DNA from 4 places in the Phytobacter cepae genome. Region 2 is predicted to be linked to each of the others. Evidence: predicted binding sites of a transcription regulator. Region 2 holds the regulator's gene; each other region holds the start of a gene.

Region 1 (4,211 bases), 130 kb from region 2:
CACTATGTGGTCAGCGACCGGGCGCCCACGCCGCAGCAAAGAGAATTACTGGCGCGACGGCAGACACGATGGTTGTGTCGGGAGGACGCGTAACGCGCCCTCCATGCCGGATGGGCCTAAATGTTACCCCTGGCGCAGGTTCTGCGCTGCTTTGACCATGTTTGCCAGCGCGGCGCGAGTTTCCGGCCAGCCACGGGTTTTCAGGCCGCAGTCCGGGTTCACCCACAGCCGCTCAGACGGGATACGCCGGGCAGCTTTTGCCAGCAGGGCTTCAATCCACTCTACGCTTGGGACGTTCGGTGAGTGGATGTCATAGACCCCCGGCCCGATATCGTTCGGGTAGTCGAAGGCTTCGAACGACTCCAGCAGCTCCATATCTGAGCGCGATGTTTCAATGGTGATCACGTCCGCATCCAGCGCCGCGATGGAATCCATGATGTCGTTAAACTCGCAATAACACATGTGGGTGTGAATCTGGGTGTCATCTTTCGCCACGGCGGCATTGATGCGGAAGGCTTCGACGCCCCAGGCCAGATACGCCTCCCAGTCGCTGCGGCGCAGCGGCAGGCCTTCACGCAGGGCCGGCTCATCAATTTGAATGATGCCGATACCGGCCGCTTCCAGATCCGCCACTTCGTCACGCAGCGCCAGCGCTATCTGTTTGGCGATGGTTTCGCGACTCACATCTTCACGCGGGAAGGACCAGCACAGGATCGTCACTGGGCCGGTCAGCATCCCTTTTACCGGCTTGTCGGTCAGAGACTGGGCGTACTTCGCCCACTCCACGGTAATGGCTTCCGGGCGGCTGACGTCGCCAATCACCACCGGCGGCTTCACGCAGCGGGAGCCATAGCTCTGCACCCAGCCATTCTGGGTGAAGACGAATCCCTCCAGATGCTCACCGAAATACTCGACCATGTCATTGCGTTCGGCTTCGCCATGGACCAGTACATCCAGCCCCAGCCGTTCCTGCTCCACAATCGCCTGTTTGATATGTTCAGCAATGCCAGTGCGATAGTGGCTGGCGTCAAGATTGCCTTTTTTGAAGTCCAGACGCAGGCCACGAATTTCGGTGGTTTGCGGGAACGAACCGATGGTGGTGGTGGGCCAGGCAGGCAGATTAAAGCGCGCACGCTGGGCTTTTGCGCGCACGGCGTAGGGACTGTTGCGCTGGCTGTCCTGCCCGGTTATCGCCGCCAGGCGGCGGTTGACAGCCGTGTTATGCACACGGGTGGAATGACGACGCGCCTGAATCGGTGCGCTCCACGCTTCAATGGCCGCGGTGTCGCCGCTGTTCAGGGCATCGCGCAGCAGTGCAAGCTCTTCACACTTCTGCAGCGCGAAGGCAAACCAGCTCTTTACCTCGGCATCGAGGCGTGTTTCTACACTCAGATCGATGGGGCTATGCAACAGCGAACAGGAAGAGGCCACCCATAGCGGACGTTGGCCGATGATCGCTGCAATTTGTGCATATTTTTCGCTGAGATCGGCACGCCAGACGTTGCGGCCGTTGACCAGTCCTGCCGAGAGCAACCAGTCAGAGGGCAGGCGCTCGTGTAGCCCGGCAACGTCATCCTTTCCGTGAACAAAATCAACGTGCAGACCCTGTACCGGCAGTGCCGTAATGGTGTCGAGGTTCGGTGTGACGCCCTCGAAATAGGTGGTCAACAGCAGCTTCACCTGCCCGGTTAACGCATCGTATGCTGGTTTAAAGGCGTTCAGCCATGCCTGCGGCAGTTCCAGCACTAACGCCGGTTCGTCGATTTGTACCCACTCAACGCCGCGTGCGGCGAGCTCCGCCAGCACCTGCTGGTAGACCGGCAGAATATCGTGCAGCAGGCTCAGGCGATCAAACGCCTCACCTTTGACTTTACCCAGCCACAGGTAAGTGACCGGCCCCAACAGCACGGGCTTGACCTTGTGGCCCAACGCCAGCGCTTCGTCCACTTCCTCCAGCAGTTGCGTCCAGCTCAGTGTGAATTGCTGACCTTTCACGAACTCCGGCACCATATAGTGATAATTGGTGTTGAACCATTTGGTCATTTCTGCCGCCGCCGCGGGTTCGCCGCTCGGTGCCCGACCGCGCCCCATACGAAAAAGCGTATCGATATCAATGGAGCCGTCTCTGTTCTGATGACGAGCCGGGACGTTGCCGAGCAGCAGGCTGGTGGTCAGAACATGGTCGTACCAGGCGAAATCACCCACCGGCAAAAGATCGATACCCGCTGCTTTTTGCTGATCCCAGTGACGGGCGCGCAGTTCACGCCCGACCGCCAGCAGTTCATCGCGGGAAATGTTTCCTGCCCAGTAACCTTCTTGCGCTTTTTTCAACTCGCGGCGCAGGCCAACGCGAGGAAAACCGAGGGTGTGGTTTAAAACTGTCATATGAGCTTCCTCTAAGTCATTGTCAATCCGATGGATTTTGAATTCAGGGAAGGCGGTGAGTTTGCTTATCTCCGGGAGCTTACTGAAGTAAGTGAGCGGGGTAAGTAAACGCAGCCAACGCGCCATAAATTTAAAAGACGAAGGATTTTAGCCGTCCAGATGTTTACACATCTATATTTGGCGGTTACTGTATATTCCTCAAGCGCAAATTGTTCACGCCGAAGTGAAGGACTTTCATGATCGAAATTAAACATCTGAAAACGCTGCAAGCGTTACGGAACTGCGGATCGCTCGCGGCGGCGGCGGCCACGCTGCACCAGACGCAGTCCGCACTTTCCCACCAGTTCAGCGATCTGGAACAACGCCTTGGCTTCCGGCTTTTTGTGCGTAAAAGTCAGCCCCTGCGCTTTACGCCGCAGGGTGAGATCTTGCTGCAACTGGCAAACCAGGTGCTGCCACAAATCACCAGCGCATTGCAGGCCTGCAACGAACCCCAGCAAACGCGCCTGCGCATTGCCATTGAATGCCATAGCTGTATTCAGTGGTTAACCCCGGCGCTGGAGCGTTTTCATACCCAGTGGCCGCAGGTGGAGATGGATTTTAAATCCGGCGTGACCTTTGACCCGCAGCCTGCGCTACAGCAGGGTGAGCTGGATCTGGTCATGACATCGGACATTCTGCCGCGCAGCGGTCTGTTCTATTCGCCGATGTTTGATTTTGAAGTGCGTCTGGTGCTCTCCCCTGACCACCCTCTGGCCACCCGTGCACGGATCACACCGGAAGATATCGCCGCCGAAACCTTGCTTATTTATCCGGTGCAACGCAGTCGGTTGGATATCTGGCGTCACTTCCTGCAGCCGGCTGGCATTAGCCCGTCGTTAAAAAGCGTGGATAACACGTTGCTGTTGATTCAGATGGTAGCCGCACGGATGGGGATCGCCGCGCTGCCGCACTGGGTAGTAGAGAGTTTTGAGCGCCAGGGTCTGGTGGTCACAAAGACCCTGGGTGAGGGGTTATGGAGCCGATTGTACGCCGCCACGCGCGATGGTGAGCAGCGTCAACCCATTACCGAGGCTTTTATTCGCTCAGCGCGGAACCACGCTTGCGACCATTTGCCGTTTGTTCGGAGCGCGGAGCGACCCACTGTCGATGGACCCACAGCGAGGCCATTATCACCGCAGCCCCAATAATAAAGCTCGGCCAGTGCGGCTGCTCCTGCCAGATGGCAAGGTTAACCAGCAGCCCGGCCGGAACGTGTACATTGTTCATGATGCCAAGCGTACCAGCATCCACCTGCGTTGCCCCGTAGTTCCACATAAAGTAACCCAAACCTGAAGCAACGACGCCGAGCCAGATAAGCACTCCCCATTGCAGATTCGTGGTCGGCAGTTTTTGTGGATTTCCCAGCGCAAACCAGGCGGTCACCGCCACCACAAACGCCCCGAGGTAGAACCAGGCAAAGGCGTTGTGCTGCGGCATCGGACGGGTTTCCATCAGGCGCTTATAGCCCACCATACCGATAGCAAAACTGATGTTGGCGAGCTGTACAAACATCAGGCCAGTCCAGAAGTGGTCGCTGACTTTGTCATAACGAATAATCGCCGCCCCCACGACCGCCAGCAGCGCACTTAGCGCGTAGCCCCAACGCAGCTTGCGCTTACTGAGCAGATCATAAATCAGCGTGATATAGAGCGGGGTAAAGACGGTGAAGAGTAAAAACTCCGTGACCGTGAGGTAGAGGTACGCCCGGAAGCTGAACAGGTACATGATACCCAGCTGTAACGCCCCCACCAGCATATACAAGCCGAGGGTTTTAAACGGCAGCC
Region 2 (4,211 bases):
CCGGTTTTGGGATCCAGCAGACGACCGGTACGTGAACGCCCGCCTTCCACAAAGTACTCAACCGAATAACCCCGCTGGAACAGTTCGCCCAGGTATTCGCGGAACACGGTGGAATAGAGTTTGTTGCCTTTGAAAGAGCGACGAATAAAGAACGCCCCCAGACGGCGGAAGATAGGGCCTGCTGGCCAGAAGTTCAGGTTAATACCGGCAGCGATGTGCGGCGGCACCAGCCCCTGATGATAGAGCACGTAAGAGAGCAGCAGGTAGTCCATATGGCTGCGGTGGCAGGGCACATAGACAATTTCATGGCCGTCATGGGCCAGTTGGCGTATGCGCTCGGCGTTGTGCACGTTGATGCCCTGGTACAGGCGGTTCCAGGTAAAGCTGAGAATACGGTCAGAGAGGCGAATCATCTCGTAAGAGAAGTTCGCCGCGATCTCTTCCATCAGCGCGATCGCGTTTTGCTGCGCCTTATCATGGGAGATTTTCTTGCTGCGCGCTTCGTCTTCAACGGCGCGGGCAATGGCTTTCGAGGCCAGCAGCTTGTTGAACAGATCCTGACGCGCAGGCAGCCGTGGGCCCACCGCAGCGAGACGCTGGCGAGCAAAATGCATACGCGCCACGCGCGCCAGTTTTTGCGCGATGATTTTATCCGTGCCGTGTTCAGTGGCCATGCGGCGCAGTGAAACTGGCGGTGAGAAACGCACAAAGCTGTCACGTCCAAGCCAGGAGATGGCAAAGAATTTCTGAATGCCATTGAGCATACGCAGCGGCGGATTCACTTCGCCCTTCTCGCGGCCTGGCGAACGACCGAACATCATCGAAACCGGCACCATCTGCACATCCAGGTCGGGATGGCTACGGTGCAAATCGAGGTAGTCGTGAAACAGCTTGATGGACTCTTCTTTCGGTGTGTACCAGGTAAATACCCGCGGCCCACCATGAATGAAGATATATCGCGGCAGCTCCACGCCGTCGATCACAAGCGGTTCAAACGGGTCCGGCAAATCATGTGCCAGACATTGAGCGCGTAACGTCAGTAAGTCGGCCTTAGAGTTATAAGGCAAAACATACATAATAGGGCGTGAGGTATCGAGCCCCAGTTCCTGTGCGGGTTCCGCAGGGATAGACTTACTTTTTACCAGCACGCTTAATGGTAAATTAAGTAATTTGTAGTAAATTCGTGGCCAGCCGGACATAAAGGATGTAAAGCCTCTGGTTATTAATGCCAATGCGCCGCAAGAATATCAGAAAGCGCGCACAAATTCTTTTGTACCTCTATAACCTTACATAGAGATTGATGCTCATAACATAAAAAGGTTCTTTTAATGGCCAATAACACCACTGGCATGACCCGTATTATCAAAGCAGCCGGGTACTCCTGGAAAGGCGTCCGTGCCGCCTGGATAAACGAAGCTGCCTTTCGTCAGGAGTCCGTTGCGGTCATTCTGGCAATTATTATCGCTTGTTTCCTTGATGTCGACGCGATCACCCGCGTATTGCTGATTGGCTCGGTAGCGCTGGTGATGATCGTTGAAATTCTCAACAGTGCGATTGAAGCGGTCGTTGACCGTATTGGTTCCGATTTTCATGAACTTTCCGGACGGGCAAAAGATATGGGTTCAGCGGCGGTGCTCATGACCATTCTGGTTGCTCTCTTCACCTGGATTTCACTGCTGTGGGGCCATTTCCGATAAGCCTTCCAGAATTGCGCTAACTGCTGGTTTTTTGCGTAATTTTGGTTTCAAAATCGCCTTTAGCTGTATATACTAACAGCATAACTGTATATACACCCAGGGGGCGGAATGAAAGCTTTAACGGCCAGGCAGCAAGAGGTGTTCGATCTCATTCGCGATCGAATCAACCAAACCGGCATGCCGCCGACGCGTGCGGAGATCGCGCAACAGTTGGGGTTCCGTTCCCCAAACGCTGCCGAAGAGCATTTAAAAGCGTTGGCGCGTAAAGGCGTACTTGAGATTGTCTCTGGCGCATCGCGCGGTATTCGTTTGTTGCTGGAAGTCGAAGAAGACGCCGGTTTACCGCTGGTAGGCCGTGTTGCTGCAGGTGAACCTCTGTTGGCTCAGCAGCATATTGAAGGCCATTATCAGGTCGATCCTTCTCTGTTCAAACCGAATGCGGATTTTCTGCTGCGCGTAAGTGGAATGTCCATGAAAGACATCGGCATTATGGACGGTGACTTGCTGGCAGTGCATAAAACGCAGGACGTACGTAATGGTCAGGTCGTTGTCGCGCGCATTGACGATGAAGTGACCGTCAAGCGACTGAAAAAGCAGGGTAATACGGTTGAATTGCTGCCTGAAAACAGCGAGTTCTCGCCGATTGTGGTCAATTTGCGCGAGCAAAACTTCACGATCGAAGGTCTGGCAGTCGGTGTGATTCGCAATGGCGAATGGCTGTAACCCTCAATTGTAAGCCGTGGTAGCGCTCTGTGTTGTCACGGTTTTTTAATAAAATTCAATTACTTAGATATCTTTCCTTTCTTTTTTTCTCCTCTCTTTCTGCCGATAGACGTTCTTAAAAATACCGTCTGGATGGTTAAAAATTCCGAATAAATCCACCACGTCGTTATCCGTGACTACAATTATTATCACGTTCAGCAGATTACGAACGTAACAAAAATGGATGAATACTCGCTATTCAAAACCGAACGATGAGGAAATGATTATGAATAAAGACGAAATCGGCGGTAACTGGAAACAGTTCAAAGGTAAAGCGAAAGAACAGTGGGGCAAATTGACCGACGATGATATGACCATCATCGAAGGTAAACGCGACCAGCTGGTAGGTAAAATTCAGGAACGTTATGGCTACCAGAAAGATCAGGCGGAAAAAGAAGTCGTTGATTGGGAAACCCGCAACGAATACCGCTGGTAGTCCTTTTTCCCTCTGAATATGCATTAGAGTGACTACCCTGCCCGACGGTACATGGACGTACCACTCTTTTCAAATCACACTGCTTAAAAGAGAAACCGCCGCTAGCGCGGTTTTTTCTTTACCAGAATCGAGTGATCATGGTGGCATTCACCCTGATGACGACACGCTTCCACTTCGGCGCATTTAGCGCACAAACCATGTGCTTCGATGACATTATGACGTAAGGCAAATCCTAATTTAGCCGCCAGTGCATGCATAATATCTTCTGCGCCTTCCGCTTGTTCTTCTTTAACTACGCCGCATCTGTCGCAAATAAACATGGCCGACGTGTGGGTCGGTTGATCGAACAGATGGCACAGGACGTAGCTGTTGGTGGACTCTACTTTGTGCACGAAACCCTGTTCCAAAAGGAAGTCCAGCGCGCGATAAACGGTAGGGGGTTTCGCCTGCGGTTCGCTCTCCCGCAGCAGATCCAGCAGATCATAAGCGCTTATTGCACCTTCCCGCAGACTTAGCAGACGCAGAACTTCGAGGCGCTGTGGCGTCAGACGCACATTGCGCTGCACACACAGTTTTTCAGCCTGCGCTAGCATCTCTTGCGAAGTGGTCTTGTCCATTGTCGTCCTCTCATTTCCCGGCGGCATAATTCCTCACTTTACCATGTTCTGCACTAAACGCCGAGATCGGGCTTCTTCCTCCGGCTTTCACAATCGCATTACGTCTTCTATAAATAATGAGGGTCAATTCTTATAACTATAATTTCTGCCAGTAATTACCTGTTTGGCAGAATTAGACATTTTTCCGGTGTTATTCGCAGCAATAGAGCATTCCTGTTCATGTAAAAAGGAACAGGGCATAAAAAAAACTCATCTGACTACGAGACGCATAATTGTGAAAAACAAACTCAAACTTTCAGTGGTCGCTATCGCTGTCTCCTTTTCCGTGGCCAATCAAGCGGGAGCAGCGAATACCTGGGCGGAAGCGCGTAATGATGCAATGGGGGGGACGGGGGTGGCGTCTGCCAGTTATGGCAGTGCGGCATTAATTAACCCGGCACTTCTGGCAAAAGCAAAACCTGAAGATGATATATCCGTTATTCTGCCAAGTTTTACCGCGCAAATTAACGATAAAGACGATCTGCGTAATGAAATTGAAGACATCAATGACAAGATCGACTACTACGGCGATGTTGTTGATGGTCTTTCACTGGGCGATGTTCTGGCTGACCCCATTGGTACCGTCAACCAGTTCCAGAGCGCCGCAGGCGATCTTGCGGACTCCCTTGAATTCCTGAAAGGCAAGCGCGCCAGTGCGAA
Region 3 (4,211 bases), 630 kb from region 2:
GTGTAAATCCGGCATACCGACGACACGGTGCATACCGGGCAAATCTGCGGTGGTGTGTAATTGTTGGGTCGCTAAACCCTCGACCCATAAGTCGTCCGACGCAATATAAGAAACCGCGTCAGAGAGATAATGAACATTCGTGCCCATATACCAATCCATCTTAAAAATTTAAATAAGGATGTGGCAGACACAGTCAGGGCGAAAAGAGATTAATCCTGGAAAGGTCTGCAAAATGAGTTATTAAAATATGTTGTCATGATTAACCCCCTTTGCAGTCTGATGTATGGAAAGTGCGCGTATAATAATCAGGTTCCGTTTTCATTGCAAGGTTATTTTCTCTACCTTTTCAGCGCCATGTGGTAATTCACAAATGCCACGCCACGGGATTCTACCGATTGTTGCTGAATAACCTGAAAGCCATGGCGTTCGAAAAAGGGCTTCGCCGTAATACTGGCATCGACGGTGATCATGCCGTCTGGAAGACGGGTAACCAGCGTCGCGAATAATGCACTGGCGACCCCGCGACGTATAAATTCAGGAGAGACAAACAGCAGGTCAATATAGCGTTCTATCGCCGTGATAAAACCTACCGGCTGGTTATTAATGACCGCAACCTGTACCCTGGAGTGGGTTAATTTTTCCTGCCAGCGCGACGCATCTATTTGTGCCCAGGCGGCAATCTGGCGCGGGGAATAATCCTGGCTGGCCGTTTCAATAACCGCGCGCAGAAATATTTCGCACAGCGCGTCAAAATCGCTTTCTTTATATTTTCTGATTTCCAGCATTTTATAATCCCAATACCAATTGCCGCTCCAGTTGGGGGTCGAGCAGGGTGACGTGCAGGCCCACTAAACGTACTCCCCGACCGCTGCGGCGCTCATCCCAGGCTTTACGCGCCGTTGCCAGCAAGTCGGCTTTGTTCAGCCGCGGCCAGTTATGCTCCTGGGTGGTGAGCTGAAAATCGGCAAATTTCAGCTTCACGCCCTGGCGGGCAATCAGCAGATCGGGTTTGACGATGAGCAGACGGCGCTCCAGTTCAGCATAAAGGTTCTCGATAATCGCTTCGCACGCTTCCCACTCGTGGATATCGTCCAGTAACGTGCGTTCCACACCCACGGATTTACGCAGCCGCTCGCTGCTGATTTGCCGCTCGTCAATGCCCTGACTGCGCTCCCACAGCACCCTACCAAACTTACCAAACCGTTTAAGTAACATCGCCAAATCGCTGTTTTGCACGTCCTCACAGGTACGCAGACCGAGCGTTTCCAGTTTTGCTGCCGATACCTTCCCGACCCCTGGTATTTTGCTCAGCGGCAAAGTGCGGATGAACGTCGGCACATCGGCAGGCGTGATCACATACTGCCCGTTGGGCTTGTTCAAATCCGAGGCGATTTTGGCGAGAAACTTTATTGGCGCAATCCCCGCAGACGCCGTTAACTGTGTCTCGCGGAAAATGGTCGCCCGAATCTCTTCGGCCATCAAGGTAGCAGAACCGTGGCATTGCGGGCTGTCAGTGACATCAAGATAGGCTTCATCGAGCGATAGCGGTTCAATCAGTGAGGTGTAGCGGGAAAAGATGTCGCGAATCTGATGAGACGCCTCTTTATACGCATCAAAACGACCGGGTAACAGCGTGAGGTGCGGGCAGAGTTTTAACGCCATCGCAGTAGGCATGGCGCTGCGCACGCCAAATTTTCGGGCCGGATAGTTAGCCGTGCTGATCACGCCACGCTTAACCCGACTGCCGCCGATGGCGATCGGAATATCGCGCAGGGCGGGGTTATCGCGCATCTCTACCGCTGCGAAAAAGCAGTCCATATCGACATGTATGATTTTGCGCATAGGCTCACCCTTACCATTACTGGATAAGTATACAGCATTATAACTGGAAACGAGAAGTTACTGAAAAAAGCAGGCACATTTGTGTAAAAAATCGCCTGTCGTGTTGTTATTTCAGGGGTTTTCATCTGACAATACGGCGCAGGGGGATCGGGGCGAAAAAACGAATGTGAAAACTCCGCGATCCGGGCTTGCGAAAAACTACCGTGATGCTAATGTGGGCGCGCCCGAAGCAGATAAATCTGATTTTCTGGGCCTCTTTTTGCCGTCCTGGCAATGTGGTATCCGCTTTATCAAGGAACAAGCAGTATGCGCAAAATCGCATTTTTTCTTGCGATGCTTCTGATGCCGTGCGTCTCGTTTGCTGGTTTATCCAGTAACAGTTCAACAACGCCGATCAGCCAAGAATACAAGCAGCAGTTGATGGGGTCGCCGGTTTACATCCAGATCTTCAAAGAAGAGCGCACCCTTGATCTCTACGTCAAAATGGGCGAGCAGTACCAGCTCCTCAACAGCTATAAAATTTGTAATTACTCGGGCGGCCTGGGGCCAAAACAGCGTCAGGGTGATTTCAAGAGTCCGGAAGGGTTCTATTCCGTTCAGCGTAGCCAGCTCAAGCCGGATAGTCGCTTCTATAAAGCCATTAATATCGGCTTTCCGAACGCCTTTGACCGTGCCCATGGTTATGAAGGGAAATACCTGATGATCCACGGCGCGTGCGTCTCAATCGGTTGTTACGCGATGACGGATTCACAAATCGATGAGATCTTCCAGTTCGTGACGGGCGCATTGGTGTTTGGGCAACCGACGGTGCAGTTAAGCATTTACCCGTTCCGGATGACCGATGCGAATATGCAGCGCCATAAATACTCGACTTACGCGAAATTCTGGCAGCAGCTTAAACCAGGCTATGACTTCTTCGAGCAGACGCGTAAGCCGCCGGTGGTATCCGTTGTCGACGGAAACTACGTGGTCAGCAAACCGCTGAGCCACGAAGTCGTTCACCCGCAGCTGGCGTCAAACTACACGCTCCCCGAGGCAAAATAACGCCCACTCGCCTGGCATAATCTTGTGCCAGGTTTCATTGCCCGTCAGCGGTTGCGTGGCAATCACGGTAACCACATCGTTCGGTGTGGTTTCCCGCTGAAAATCAATTTCAACATCCTGATCCAGTAACGTCGCCACGCCAAAGGGGGCGCGTCGGGTGATCCAGAATAGATTCGTTGAGCAAAACGCCATCACATATCGCCCGTCTGACAGCAGCATGTTAAACACGCCCTTCTCTCGCAGTTGCGTCGCCAGTGTCGCAATGTACTTAAACACCGCTTCCATATTGCCCGGCGTGCGCGGGTAGCGCGTTGTCAGCTTGTCGAGCAGCCAGCAGAACGCCTTTTCGCTGTCGGTCTCGCCAACCGGGCGGAAGTTGCCGGTCTGCAGGGTTTTATAACCCGTCAACTGCCCGTTATGGGCGTAGGTCCAGTTGCGGCCCCACAGCTCACGGGTAAACGGATGGGTATTTTCCAGCGCCACTTCCCCACGGTTGGCCTGACGAATATGGGCCACCACCGAGTGAGATTTAATCGGATAATCCTGCACCAGTTTGGCAATCGGGGAGTTGAAGCTGGGTTGTGGATCCTTGAACGTGCGACAGCCTTTCCCTTCGTAGAAGGTGATACCCCAGCCGTCTTTATGCGGCCCGGTTCCTCCACCACGCTGCACCAGCCCGGTGAAACTAAAGCAGATATCGGTCGGCACATTAGCGCTCATCCCGAGCAGTTCGCACATACAACACCTCCACAACGCCTGAAAAAAAAGAAGGCGTAATTGTTGCAGCCAGTTTGGACACGGACAGCGCGCAAAAACCGGCGCGTACACAGAGTACGTGAGGATTTTGGGCACTGCCCAGGTTCAAAACGGCAAATAAAATAGCCTTCTTAGGCTTTTTCCATCTCTTTTTCGATAAGCAGGATCAGGATGTGAATCACTTTAATGTGAATTTCCTGAATACGGTCAGCATAACCGAAATGCGGCACACGAATCTCGATATCCGCAGTCCCTGCCATTTTGCCGCCATCTTTCCCGGTCAGGGTGATGACTTTCATGCCCTGCGCGCGCGCAGCATCAATCGCTTTAATGACGTTCGCTGAGTTACCGGAAGTGGAAATCCCCAGCAGGACATCGCCCGAGCGACCCACCGCTTCCACGTAACGAGAGAAGACGTGATCGTAACCGAAGTCGTTGCTCACACAGGAGAGATGACTGACGTCGGAAATGGCAATGCCAGGGTAGCCTGGGCGGTTTTCACGGTAGCGTCCGGTGAGTTCTTCCGCGAAGTGCATCGCATCGCAATGGGAGCCGCCGTTACCGCAGGA
Region 4 (4,211 bases), 2.4 Mb from region 2:
CCTTTATTGCGAAACAGCGGGAACAGATAAAACTCATTAATAAAAACGGATTTCTGCAGCGTATTGGCTTTGTACCACAGGTAACCTATATGCAACTCGCGGTTATTTTCCTGGTGGGTAATGCACAGCAGTGTCTGACCCGGCGTGTTTTCTGCCAGCGGAAAGCTGTTTTTTATTTCCTGCGCGGCCTGAGTGAGCGCTTCGGTTTCACTGAGATGATAATTGGCGGTAATCTCGGCGGCATAATCCGGCACGAAATAGTCCACAAAGCCCTGAAAGGTGGCAGAGGTAATGGGGGTGAAAGCGATCATAAAACGTCCTTTTGCTGATTTTTTCTATTGTGACATAGAACCGCTTTCAGGATTGTTTTGATCAACGCGTCTGCCGTCGTTCTGTTTTAATGTTTTAAAAAATAACGAGAGGGATCCGTTTATGAAAAAAGGTGTATTACTTTTCACCACCATGCTTTTTGCCGGAACCGCGATAGCGAGTGAGCAAAAACCCGTTCTCCTCAATTGCCCCCAACCGGTGATGCCTGCTAAAGCGAGTGCACTACGTATTTCAGGTACAGTGGAATATCAGGCATGGGTCAATGCGAAAGGAGAGGTCTACTCAACGTCACTTAAAGGGGATGAGGTTTTTTTAAAAGAGGTTGAACGGACAGTCAATCGTTGCAAATTCGAACCCGGAAAACCTGGGGTTCATCAGGGGCATGTATCTTTTAACGTCATGACAGAAACAGAAGGTAAAGCAAAATAATGATAACAACTATTTATGCCAGAGCGGGTTATAAATGTGGGGTGTTATTACTGGCTTTTGCGGCGTTATCGCTGGCAGGGTGTACACAAGCAAATCATCATCCAAAAAATAAAGAGGTGGATGACTTACTTGAGGGCATTTCTGAACAAAGCCCAAATGCGGAACTCATGAGATATGCGGGTCAGATAAGAAATGCTATTGAACGTGAAATAAATGACCTTGATGTGTGGAAAGGGAAAACATGCAGTCTGGACATTAAGCTGAATCCAAATGGTTCGCTAAACGACGTTCAAGCTGTCAACGGTGATCCGGGTTTTTGCCATGTGGTGAAATCAGCGATTGAACACGCGAAGCTCCCGGCTCCACCCTCCACTGAGGTCTATGAGCGAATCAAAGTTGCTACGTTGGTTTTCAAAATCTAGCGTTTACTGCTAAACCCATTTGATATCGGGCGTCCGATCTTTTTACCTGCGCACGCCCAACTCGTTTTACTCATCCACCGCCAGCCACATATCGGCCTCTTCAAACATTTCCTGCACTGCGCGGCTGATCTGCTCTTTCTCATGTTTGCTGGCATCGGTGTTAATCGACGGCAGCGTCACCATCGGCTTCACGCGAACCTCTGCATCCGGGAAAATGCGGCCGATACGTTTTGTTAATTCGGCTAAAATGCGCTCTTGTGCGCCAGGCAATCCTGCAAAATTGCGTTTATCGTAAACCAGTTCCACGAACATAACCGTCTCCAGACCCAGATAAAAAACCTGATACGAGTATACTGTAAATACATACAGCATCAAGCGCGGTCTCCTCCTCTTTGCCCATGAAATAAGCAATTAAACGTATTCCGGCAAAATTTACACTTCACCTAAGCTCCTCATCAGGCAATGCTTTAAGGCAAAACGGGGGTTTTGTGTTCAATAACAAGCGCAGCGGTATCTTGATCATCGCGACTGACAAAACTACTGTATATAAAAACAGTAATTAATTCAGGAGGTGATGTATGGAATTTTTCAAACCCGCGGAGCTACGTGTGGTAACCGCTATTCCGCTTTTTAGCGATCTTGTTCAGTGCGGTTTTCCGTCTCCGGCAGCCGATTATGTCGAACAACGCATTGATTTAAACGCCTTACTGATTCAACACCCTTCTTCAACGTACTTTGTTAAAGCCGCAGGCGACAGCATGACGGACGCCGGCATTTCCGATGGTGACCTGCTGATTGTCGACAGCGCCCGCACCGGCGAACATGGCGATATCGTTATTGCCGCCGTCGATGGCGAATTTACTGTCAAAACGCTCCAGCTCCGCCCCCGCATCCAGCTTAATCCCATGAACAGCGCCTACTCACCCATTATTATCAGCAACGAAGAGACGCTCGACATTTTTGGGGTTGTAACCTTTATCGTTAAAGCGACGCGCTGATATGTTCGCCTTATGCGATGTGAACGCCTTTTACGCGTCGTGCGAGACGGTATTCCGGCCCGATTTAAAAGGGCGCCCGGTCGTGGTGCTATCAAATAACGATGGCTGCGTCATTGCGCGCAGTGCAGAAGCCAAACCCTTCATCACCATGGGCGCACCGTACTTCAAACAAAAAGAGGCCTTCAGGCAGCATAACGTTGTCGCTTTTTCCAGCAATTATGAACTCTACGCCGATATGAGCCATCGGGTGATGACGACCCTGGAAGAGATGGTGCCGCGCGTAGAGATTTATTCCATCGACGAAGCCTTCTGTGACCTGACCGGCGTGCGTAACTGCCGGGTCCTCCATGAATTTGGCCTGGAAATCCGCGATACCGTGCTGAAACGAACGCATTTGCAGATTGGCGTCGGCATTGCGCCGACCAAGACGCTGGCGAAACTCGCCAATCATGCAGCCAAAAAGTGGCTGCGTCAGACGGGGGGAGTCGTTGATCTGTCGAACGTGGATCGTCAGCGAAGGCTGATGGCCCTGACCCCGGTCGAAGAGGTTTGGGGAGTGGGGCGGCGCATCACCAAAAAACTGAATGCAATGGGGATAAAGACGGCGCTGGATCTCTCCGAGCAATCCACATGGGTCATCAGAAAGCATTTCAACGTGGTACTGGAAAGGACGATTCGCGAACTGCGCGGCGAACCTTGCCTGGAAATGGAAGAGTTTATACCCCATAAGCAAGAGATTGTGTGTAGTCGCAGCTTCGGCGATCGTGTGTCGAATTACGAAGATATGCGCGAGGCTATCTGTTCCCATGCCACGCGCGCTGCCGAAAAATTGCGGAAGGAGCGCCAGTATTGCCGGTTTGTCTCCGCGTTTGTCAAAACCTCCCCCTTCGCGCCCAATGAACCTTATTACGGTAACAGTGTTGCCTTACCACTGCTGACGCCGACCCAGGACACGCGCGATATTATCCAGGCGGCAACGCGCTGCCTGGATAATATCTGGCGGGAAGGGCATCGATATCAGAAAGCCGGGGTGATGCTCGGCGATTTTTTCAGCCATGGTGTCGCACAGTTCAACTTATTTGATGAGAGCGCGCCGCGACCAAACAGCGAGGCGCTGATGCTGCTGCTGGATACGCTCAATGAAAAGAGAGGAAAAGGGACCCTCTACTTTGCCGGACAGGGCATTCAGCAGCCGTGGCAGATGAAAAGAGAGATACTTTCGCCTCGATACACGACGCGTTTCGCAGATCTGCTGACGGTGCGTTACTAACGACACATTTTTCCCCTCAATGTACGTTCTTCTTTTACAACAGATAAGTGTTTCATGTACCATACCCCTCTATAGTATCAGAGGGAGCAAAAATGCCACATTCACCTGAAGATAAAAAACGCATTCTCACCCGCGTGCGCCGCATTCGTGGGCAAGTCGACGCGCTAGAACGGGCGCTGGAAAACGGTGAGCCCTGCATCGCCATTTTGCAGCAGATCGCCGCCGTTCGCGGAGCGTCAAACGGTCTGATGGGGGAGATGGTTGAAATCCACTTAAAAGATGAGCTGGTCGCGGGGGATACCACACCCGAACAGCGCGCGCTGCGCATGGCAGAAGTCGGTCATCTTTTGCGCTCTTATCTAAAATAAACTTACGTACACATAAAAAGGAAACGTCTGATGAAATCACGTGCTGCAGTGGCTTTCGGGCCGGGTCAACCGCTCAAAATTGTTGAGATCGATGTCGCGCCGCCAAAAAAAGGCGAAGTGCTGGTTCGCATCACCCATACCGGCGTGTGTCACACCGATGCCTTTACCTTATCCGGTGACGATCCGGAAGGCGTCTTCCCGGCGGTACTTGGCCATGAAGGTGGCGGCGTCGTGGTGGAAGTGGGTGAAGGCGTCACCAGTCTGAGCGTGGGCGATCACGTTATTCCGCTGTACACCGCTGAATGTCGTGAATGTAAGTTCTGTAAATCCGGCAAGACCAACCTCTGCCAGGCCGTTCGCGCCACGCAGGGTAAAGGCCTGATGCCAGACGGCA

Evidence for each region. Region 2 encodes LexA, which represses DNA repair genes until DNA is damaged. Its sites were predicted from a motif close to TNCTGTATGTACATACAGNA; they were not measured.
Region 1: the regulator LexA is predicted to act here: its motif matches at 2,571-2,590, upstream of metR (HTH-type transcriptional regulator MetR).
Region 3: the regulator LexA is predicted to act here: its motif matches at 1,860-1,879, upstream of dinB (DNA polymerase IV).
Region 4: the regulator LexA is predicted to act here: its motif matches at 1,533-1,552, upstream of ACUY4Q_RS11110 (DinI-like family protein).

What each region holds. Positions count from the first base shown of each region.
Region 1 covers NZ_CM135107.1:4,910,759-4,914,969, forward strand. The annotation lists gene ACUY4Q_RS22985 (DeoR/GlpR family DNA-binding transcription regulator) at 1-93, shown strand, start outside; gene metE (5-methyltetrahydropteroyltriglutamate--homocysteine S-methyltransferase) at 124-2,385, opposite strand; gene metR (HTH-type transcriptional regulator MetR) at 2,622-3,575, shown strand; gene ACUY4Q_RS23000 (carboxylate/amino acid/amine transporter) at 3,463-4,211, opposite strand, start outside.
Region 2 covers NZ_CM135107.1:4,776,270-4,780,480, reverse strand. The annotation lists gene plsB (glycerol-3-phosphate 1-O-acyltransferase PlsB) at 1-1,199, opposite strand, end outside; gene ACUY4Q_RS22390 (diacylglycerol kinase) at 1,329-1,697, shown strand; gene lexA (transcriptional repressor LexA) at 1,806-2,420, shown strand; gene ACUY4Q_RS22380 (CsbD family protein) at 2,686-2,895, shown strand; gene zur (zinc uptake transcriptional repressor Zur) at 2,997-3,512, opposite strand; gene ACUY4Q_RS22370 (conjugal transfer protein TraF) at 3,787-4,211, shown strand, end outside.
Region 3 covers NZ_CM135107.1:4,150,767-4,154,977, forward strand. The annotation lists gene ACUY4Q_RS19525 (RNA ligase RtcB family protein) at 1-147, opposite strand, end outside; gene ACUY4Q_RS19530 (GNAT family N-acetyltransferase) at 339-785, opposite strand; gene dinB (DNA polymerase IV) at 787-1,842, opposite strand; gene dpaA (peptidoglycan meso-diaminopimelic acid protein amidase) at 2,149-2,886, shown strand; gene ACUY4Q_RS19545 (class II glutamine amidotransferase) at 2,857-3,624, opposite strand; gene lpcA (D-sedoheptulose 7-phosphate isomerase) at 3,774-4,211, opposite strand, start outside.
Region 4 covers NZ_CM135107.1:2,377,925-2,382,135, forward strand. The annotation lists gene ACUY4Q_RS11095 (GNAT family N-acetyltransferase) at 1-311, opposite strand, end outside; gene ACUY4Q_RS11100 (energy transducer TonB) at 433-759, shown strand; gene tolA (cell envelope integrity protein TolA) at 759-1,181, shown strand; gene ACUY4Q_RS11110 (DinI-like family protein) at 1,248-1,493, opposite strand; gene ACUY4Q_RS11115 (translesion error-prone DNA polymerase V autoproteolytic subunit) at 1,760-2,179, shown strand; gene ACUY4Q_RS11120 (Y-family DNA polymerase) at 2,181-3,449, shown strand; gene ACUY4Q_RS11125 (metal/formaldehyde-sensitive transcriptional repressor) at 3,542-3,817, shown strand; gene ACUY4Q_RS11130 (S-(hydroxymethyl)glutathione dehydrogenase/class III alcohol dehydrogenase) at 3,848-4,211, shown strand, end outside.